One region of the Streptomyces sp. NBC_00386 genome, then DNA from elsewhere that is predicted to be linked to it. Evidence: riboswitches for the same ligand, from Rfam matches in the RefSeq annotation. Region 1 holds a riboswitch; the other holds the start of a gene.
What was found. A riboswitch is a leader RNA that binds a small molecule or an ion and turns the genes downstream of it on or off. The one in region 1 is predicted to bind cobalamin.

Region 1 (4,206 bases):
GACACCGTCAAGTCCGACTCAGTTCATCTTCCGTTCACCCAGGTTGCCTACGGTCCCCCTGCCACTGACGTCCAACAGAAGCCTGGGTAAATGGAACACATCACGCTCCTCCTCGGAATCGTGATCGTCACCGCTCTCGTGTTCGATTTCACGAACGGTTTCCACGACACCGCCAACGCGATGGCCACCACCATCTCGACCGGCGCACTCAAGCCCAAGGTCGCGGTGGCCATGTCCGCCGCCCTCAACCTTGTCGGCGCCTTCCTCTCGGTGGAGGTCGCCAACACGATCTCCAAAGGCCTCGTCGATGAATCCGGCATCCAGCCAGAAGTGATCTTCGCCGCCCTCGTCGGCGCGATCCTCTGGAACCTGGTGACGTGGCTCGTCGGACTCCCGTCCAGCTCCTCGCACGCCCTCATGGGCGGCCTGGTCGGCGCCACCATCGCCTCCGCCGGTACCGGCGCCGTGCACGGGGACGTCCTGGTCGGCAAGGTGCTCCTGCCCGCCGTCGCTGCCCCGATCGTCGCCGGTCTGGCCGCGATGTTCGCCACCCGGCTGTCGTACAAGCTCAGTGGCAACGCCGACACCAAGGCCACCAAGAAGGGCTACCGCGCCGGCCAGATAGCCTCCGCGGGCCTGGTCTCGCTGGCCCACGGCACCAACGACGCGCAGAAGACGATGGGCATCATCACCCTGGCCCTGGTCGCCGGTGGCGCCGTCGCTCCCGACTCCGACCCGCCGGTCTGGGTCATCCTCTCCGCCGGTCTGGCCATCGCGCTCGGCACCTACCTGGGCGGCTGGCGCATCATCCGCACGATGGGCAAGGGCCTGACCGACCTCCAGCCGCAGCAGGGCTTCGCCGCCCAGACCAGCGCGGCGACGGTCATCCTGGCCTCCTCGCACATCGGTTTCTCCCTCTCCACCACGCACTCGGTCTCCGGCTCCGTGATGGGCGCGGGCCTCGGCCGCAAGGGCGGTGTGGTCCGCTGGTCCACCGCCAAGCGGATGGTCGTCGCCTGGATCCTCACGCTGCCCGCCGCCGCCCTGGTCGGCGCGCTCGCCGAATGGGTGACCGGTTTCGGCGCCTGGGGCACCACGCTGGTCGCCGTGTTCCTGGTCGGTTCGAGCTTCGCGATCTGGCGCCGCTCGCGCCGCGAGGTGATCGACCACAACAACGTGAACGACACCGAGGAGCCCGCCGGTGTGGTGACCACGGCCATCGCCGCCGTCACCCCGCCCCCGGCCGGCACCGTGGCCGAAGGCCTCACGGCCACCATCCCGGCTCCGGCCGAGCCCGCGGCGAACCCGTCGGCGCCGTCCCGAGTGGCCTGAGAACCGAAGGAAGAAACAGCATGAGCATCGACTGGTCAGCCCTCGGGTCCGTCTTCGGGGTCAGCCTCGGAGTGACCGTGGCCCTCGTCGCCCTCTTCACCCTCGGCGTAGCCGGCCTCTCCAAGAAGGAGTCCGCCCAGGGCGGATCCGCGGTCGCGGCGGCCACCGGCGCGTACGTCTGCTTCGCGGCCTGCGCCGCGGCGGTGGCGTACGGCATCTCCCTGATCATCACCAAGTAGCCCGGCAGGCGCCGCCCGGAACCGGGCTGCGCCGAGCGGTACCGCGCGTGGGGTGCGGGACGGATCACCGTCCCGCACCCCACGCGTATGCCGTCCCGCCCCCACGCGTATGTGGGCCTGCGCACACTGTCCCTCCGCAGGTCAACAGCCAGTTGACGGCCGTTCTCACCCCGTGGTGGACTGCCGGAGCCAAGTACGGCGGCATGAGAGGAAGCCGGTGCGAATCCGGCGCGGTCCCGCCACTGTCATCGGGGAAGAAACTCCCCGGGAGCCAGGAACTCTCACCGCCGGTCTCGTCGAACCAGGGCGTGGACACCCTGAGTGAGGACATATCGCCATGCGCGGCTGCCCGTTGCCCGTTTCGCTGAGTACGAGGGTTCCGCTCCACCCCACGGCCGGCTGACCCCGTGCGTGCCGATCGCGTCTTCGCGTACGGCGCCGCCGCCGGCCTCCTCGGCGACCTGCTGCTCGGCGATCCCCGCCGAGGGCATCCGGTCGCCGCGTTCGGGCGGGCCGCCGCGGTCGTGGAGCGGACACTGTGGCGGGACCACCGCGGGTGGGGCGCCCTGCACACCGCCGTCTGCGTCGGCGGTGCCACCGGACTCGCCGCGCTCGCGAGCCATTGCGTACGCGGCTCACGTACCGCCTCCGTCGCCCTGACCGCCGCCGCCACCTGGGCCGTCGTCGGGGGAACCTCCCTCGGCCGCGAGGCGCGGGCGGTCGGCGGCGCGCTCGCGGCCGGTGATCTCGACGCGGCCCGGGAGCGGCTGCCGCACCTGTGCGGACGCGATCCGCAGGCGCTGGACGCCGACGGCGTCGCGCGCGCCGTCGTCGAGTCCGTCGCCGAGAACACCTCCGACGCCGTCGTGGGCGCCTTGGTCTGGGGCGCCGTCGGCGGTGTGCCGGGACTTGTCGCCTTCCGCGCCGTGAACACGCTCGACGCGATGGTCGGACACAAGTCCCCCCGCCACCGGCGCTACGGCTGGGCCTCCGCCCGGCTCGACGACGTCGCCGGCTGGCCCGGAGCCCGGCTGACCGCCGTCCTCGCGGCCGTGGCCGGATCCGACCCGCGCGGTGCCGTACGCGCCTGGCGCGCGGATGCCCGCAAGCATCCGAGCCCCAACGCCGGGCCCGTGGAGGCCTCGTTCGCGGGCGCGCTCGGTGTGCGGCTCGGCGGCACCCTCTCGTACGGCGGACGCGTCGAGCACCGGCCCGTGCTCAACGGCGCGGGGCGCGCCGTCCACGTCCACGACATCGAACGGGCCGTACGGCTCTCCCGGCGCGTCGGCTGGCTCGCGCTCGGCGTGAGCGCCGCCGGCCGGATTCTGCTCACCGGAACCGGACGGGTTCCGGCCACCAGGAAGGGACGCACCGCATGAGCGGCGGGCTGCTGATCGCCGGAACCACCTCGGACGCCGGCAAGAGTGTCGTGACCGCCGGGATCTGCCGGTGGCTGGCGCGCCAGGGCGTCAAGGTCGCGCCCTTCAAGGCGCAGAACATGTCACTGAACTCGTTCGTGACGCGCGAGGGCGCCGAGATCGGGCGGGCGCAGGCCATGCAGGCGCAGGCCGCCCGCGTGGAGCCGACCGCGCTGATGAATCCCGTGCTCCTCAAGCCGGGCGGCGACCGCACCAGTCAGGTCGTCCTGATGGGCAGACCGGTGGGCGAGATGAGCGCGCGCGGGTTCTTCGGAACGGCCGGACCCTCGGAGCGGCCGCCGTCGGCCGAAGCGTCCGCCGCGTCCGCCGGGGACAGGCTGCGCGGGGGACGCCAGGAAGCACTCCTGGCGACCGTCCTCGACTGTCTGGCTCAGTTGCGGGGCACGTATGACGCGGTGATCTGTGAGGGAGCCGGCAGCCCGGCCGAGATCAATCTGCGGCGCACCGACATCGTCAACATGGAGGTGGCGCGGAACGCGGGGCTTCCCGTGCTCGTCGTCGGCGACATCGACCGGGGCGGGGTGTTCGCCTCGTTCTTCGGGACGGTCGCGCTGCTGTCGCCCGAGGACCAGGCGCTCGTCGCCGGGTTCCTCGTCAACAAGTTCCGGGGCGACGTCAGTCTGCTGGAGCCCGGTCTCGACATGCTGCACGGCCTGACCGGGCGGCGCTCCTACGGCGTCCTGCCCTTCCGGCACGGACTCGGCATCGACGAGGAGGACGGCCTGCGCGTCTCGCTGCGCGGGGCCGTCCGCGAGTCGGCCGTCTCCTCCCCCGTCGGCGAGGACATCCTGCGGGTCGCCGTCTGCGCGGTCCCGCTGATGTCCAACTTCACCGACGTGGACGCGCTGGCCGCCGAACCGGGTGTCGTCGTGCGGTTCGTGGACCGGGCCGAGGAGCTGGCCGACGCGGATCTCGTCATCGTGCCCGGGACCCGGGGCACGGTGAAGGCACTCGCGTGGCTGCGCGAGCGCGGTCTCGCGGAGGCGATCGCGCGCCGGGCCGCCGAAGGGCGTCCCGTGCTCGGCATCTGCGGTGGCTACCAGATCCTCGGACAGCACATCGAGGACGAGGTCGAGTCGCGCGCCGGTCATGTCGACGGGCTCGGACTCCTGCCCGTACGCGTGCGGTTCGCGCGGGAGAAGACGCTGACGCGGCCGGTCGGCGAGGCCCTCGGCGAACATGTCGAGGGGTACGAG
Region 2 (4,206 bases), 600 kb from region 1:
GGCTGCGTGCCGTCTGGACCCCCGGCCACACACCCGGGCACGTCTGCCTCCACCTGGAGGAGGCCCACCCTGACCGGCTGCCCGGCAACGGACGTCTGTTCTCCGGCGACCACCTGCTGCCGAGGATCACCCCGCACATCGGTCTCTACGAGGACCCGGACACCCACGGGCGCCCTCCCTACGCGACCGGGATCGAGGGCCTCGGGGAGATCGCCGACCCGCTCGGCGACTACCTCGACTCCCTGGAGCGCGTCGGCCGTCTCGCCCCCGCCGAGGTCCTCCCCGCCCACCAGCACGTGTTCACCGACGCCCCGTCCCGGGTCGCGGAGTTGCTCGCGCACCACGAGGAGCGGCTGACCGGCCTGCTCACGCTGCTCTCCGTACCGCTCACGCCCTGGCAGCTCGCCGAACGCATGGAGTGGAACCGCCCCTGGGCCGACATCCCCTACGGATCACGGAACATCGCGGTCTCCGAGGCCGAGGCCCACATCCGCCGACTGGTGAAACTGGGCCGGGCGGAAGCGGTGACGGGCAGCGACCCGGTGACCTACACGGCGGTGTGACACGGCCCCACCGACCCAGCCCGGCCGAGCCCACACCCGGCCTATCACCCAGCCCGCCCGAGCCCACGCACTCCGATCACCCGGCCCGGCGTCACCCGCCCCGGCCGATCACTCAGCCCGACAGCTCCCGCGCTCAGCCGATCGCTCAGCCCAGCAGCTCCCGTATCAACGCGTCCGCCTCGCCCAGGAGTCCGACCTCACGCGTGCTCATCGTCGGGTTGGCCGCCCTGCGCGACCCCGCTTCCACGAGTCCCGCCTCGGTCACCTGGTCCTCGTTCCCGTCGAGCAGCGCCTCCAGCGTCTCCTCGGCCACGCCCCCGATCGCCTCGCCGCCGACGGCGACCTGGGCGAGGATCACGGCGGACATGGCCCAGTCGAGACCGGGTGCCCCCTCCTCCGCGTTGGACCAGTCGATGACCTTCGGCCCGTCCGGGGTGAGCATCACGTTGTCGGGGTGCAGATCCAGGTGCAGCACACGGACGGCGGGGTCGGCGGAGAGCCGCGCGGGCACGACGTGCAGCTTGCGCAGCAGCCTGGCCAGGGTGAGGCCCGCTTCCTGGGCGGAGAGCAGGCCCTGGCCGAAGGCCTCCAGCATGGTCGGCCCGGACAGCCGCTCCATCACCAGGTCCCCGCCGGTCGCGGCCCGCACCCCCGGCACCGGATAACCGTGCGAGCGCACGTGCTGCATCACGGCCGCCTCGGCCGTCGCGTCGCCCCAGCCCTCGCGGTCCCGCCGCAGCACCCACGCCTCGTCGATCTCGTAGACGTCCGCCGAACGCCCCGAGCCGAGCAGTCTCCCCGTTCGCATGACCCGAACCTAGCGGATGTCGCCCAGGTCACTCCGGGCCCGTGCCCCAGGCAACACCCGGCGGAATCCGGGCGGCCGGTAGAGTGTGCGCGTCGTCATCACACCCTTACGAGGAGAAGCCGGTGCGAATCCGGCGCTGACCCGCAACCGTGATCCACTTCGGTGGTGAGCCGGATCGCCTCGCACGGGACGTGACCGGCTCGCGCCCTCGGCAGCCCGCCGACGGCCGGCATCGTCGAGGGATACGGAGCCGGAGCCGCCCGGATACCCCAGCGTGCCCGGTGCTGCCCGGCTCCCCGCAGGGAGAGTCATGTTTGTTCGCCGCACCGCAGCGGTACTGGCCGCCACCGCCGTCATCGGGGCGGTCGTCGCACCGGCCGCCTCCGCCGACTCCTCCCCGTCGCCGTCGCCCTCGGTGGCGCTGCCCTCGGGCCTGTTCGGCTCCGGCGACCCGACCTACGACGGCGTGTGGCGCCAGTCGCTCGCGCTGCTCGCGCAGCACACCGTCGGTGTGCGGCCCGCCGAGAAGGCCGTGGACTGGCTGACCGGCCAGCAGTGCGCGAACGGTGCCTTCGCCGCGTACCGCGCCGACGCGACCGCCGCGTGCGACGCGAAGACGCAGGTCGACACCAACAGCACCGCGGCCGCCGTCCAGGCCCTCGCCGCACTCGGCGGGCACGACGACGCCACCGGCAAGGCCGTCACCTGGCTGAAGTCCGCGCAGAACAAGGACGGCGGCTGGGGCTACATGGCCGGCGGACCCAGCGACACCAACTCGACGTCCGTCGTCATCGGCGCGCTGAAGGCGGTCGGCAAGAAGCCCGCGAGCGTCTCCAAGGACGGCAAGTCCCCCTACGACGCCCTGCTGAAGCTGTCGATGCCCTGCGAGGGCGAGGGCGGCGGCGCCTTCGCCTACCAGCCCGACAAGAAGGGCAAGCTGGCGGCGAACGCGGACGCGACCGCGGCGGGCGTGACGGCCGGCATGGGCCAGGGCTTCGCGGCGGCGACCGGCTACGCGTTCGACCTCACGGGTTGCCACGTCCTCGACACTCCCGACATGGCGACCGCGGCGGGGAACGGCGCCGGCTATCTCGCCAAGGCGCTGGCGAAGACCTCGTACCTGAAGTCCGCGCTCCCCGGCGCCGCGGACCAGCCCGACTACGGCAACACGGCGGACGCGGTCGTGGCCCTGTCGGCCATCGGTGCGACGAAGACCGCGCAGAAGCCGCTCGCCTGGCTGGAGAAGAACTCCGCGGACTGGGCGGCCAAGTCCGGCCCCGCCGCGTACGCGCAGCTGATCTTCGCCGCGCACACCTCCGGCACCGACCCGCGCGACTTCGGCGGCAAGGACCTCGTGGCCCAGCTCAACGCCACCGGCCCGGCGCCGGCCGCGGCGGGCGCCTCGGCGAGCCCGAGCGAGAAGAAGAACGACGAGAAGAAGGACGACGGCAACGGGCTCGGCGTCTGGTGGATCGTCGGCGTCGGCCTGGTCGCGGGCATCGGCATCGGCTTCCTGATCAGCGGCCGCAACAAGAAGCGCCAGCTGTGACCGCCCGTCGGACGACCGCGCCCCTTCTGGCCCTGGCGCTGGCTCTCCTGCTCCTCGTCCTCGGCGGCGCGGGGCAGGCCGGAGCCGTCGGCTACCGCTACTGGTCCTTCTGGGACCTGACCGGCGGGAAGTGGACCTACGCCACCCAGGGTCCGTCGACCGCGCGGCCGTCCGACGGCGACGTCCAGGGCTTCCGCTTCGCGGTGAGCGAGGACTCCCAGCACGCCGTACAGCCGCGCGGGGAGCGGGAGTTCGCCGCGATATGCGCCAAGACGCCCGCCCGGCACGGCAAGAAGCGGGTGGCCCTGGTCATCGACCCGGGTACGGCCGCCGACGCGCCGTCCGGTGAGCAGCCGCCGTCCGCGCGCACCGCCTGCGCCCAGGTCTCCCCCGACGCGAGCACCGCGGAGGCCCTGGCCGCGGTCGCGGGCCCCCTGCGCTACGACACCAACGCCCTGCTGTGCGCCATCACGGGCTATCCGCGGACGGGCTGCGGCGACCCGGTCGCGGCCGGCGGACCGACCGCGTCCGCCCGCCCGCACACCTCAGCACCGACCCGGCAGGGCCCTTCGGTGGGCCTGCTCGCGGGAGCGGCCGCGGTGGCCGTGCTGGGTGCGGCGGCCGTCTGGCAGGCCCGTCGGCGCAGGGGCTAGGCGCAGGTCATGACCGAGTCCGACCGCCCCACCGCCTCCACGGGCGACCGCCCCACGGCGCGATGGGGCTCCGCCCTGCCCGAACGGGACCGGAAACCCCGGGTGTCGGCCCCCAGGCGCCCGGCCCCGGACCCGGACCCGGACGCGAACGCGGATGAGACGACGGCCCCGCCGAGCACCGACCCGGTGGGGCCGTCGCCGAACTCCCGCCCCCGCGCTCTCCCCTTCTCCCTCCCCCGCAGCCGTACGAGCGGCACGAGCGGTACGCGTACCGTCTCCGTCGCGAACCGGGCCGACGCCCTGCACCCCGGGGCCTGGTGGATCTGGGCGCTGGGGCTCGGTACGGCGGCCTCCCGCACCACGAATCCGCTTCTGCTCGCGCTGCTCATGGCGGTGGCGGGGTTCGTGGTGGCCACTCACCGCACCGACGCCCCCTGGGCCCGCTCCTACACCGCGTTCGTGAAACTGGCGGCGGCCGTCCTCGTCATCCGCCTGGCCTTCGCCGTCTTCCTCGGCTCCCCGATCCCCGGCACGCACGTGATCGTCACCCTCCCCGAGGTCCCCCTCCCGCACTGGGCACAAGGGGTGCGCATCGGCGGCCGGGTCACCGCCGAGGGCCTGCTCTTCGCGCTC

Region 2: linked by a shared signal. The riboswitch ahead of OG780_RS28930 (prenyltransferase/squalene oxidase repeat-containing protein) and the one ahead of OG780_RS31555 (cobalamin biosynthesis protein) in region 1 are both predicted to bind cobalamin.

Annotation. Positions count from the first base shown of each region.
Region 1 is NZ_CP107950.1:7,195,120-7,199,325, reverse strand. It holds gene OG780_RS31565 (inorganic phosphate transporter) at 91-1,332, shown strand; gene OG780_RS31560 (hypothetical protein) at 1,353-1,571, shown strand; cobalamin riboswitch at 1,731-1,871, shown strand; gene OG780_RS31555 (cobalamin biosynthesis protein) at 1,979-2,950, shown strand; gene OG780_RS31550 (cobyric acid synthase) at 2,947-4,206, shown strand, end outside.
Region 2 is NZ_CP107950.1:6,591,782-6,595,987, reverse strand. It holds gene OG780_RS28940 (MBL fold metallo-hydrolase) at 1-563, shown strand, start outside; gene OG780_RS28935 (phosphotransferase) at 709-1,371, opposite strand; cobalamin riboswitch at 1,444-1,589, shown strand; gene OG780_RS28930 (prenyltransferase/squalene oxidase repeat-containing protein) at 1,682-2,920, shown strand; gene OG780_RS28925 (SCO2322 family protein) at 2,917-3,573, shown strand; gene OG780_RS28920 (energy-coupling factor transporter transmembrane component T) at 3,583-4,206, shown strand, end outside.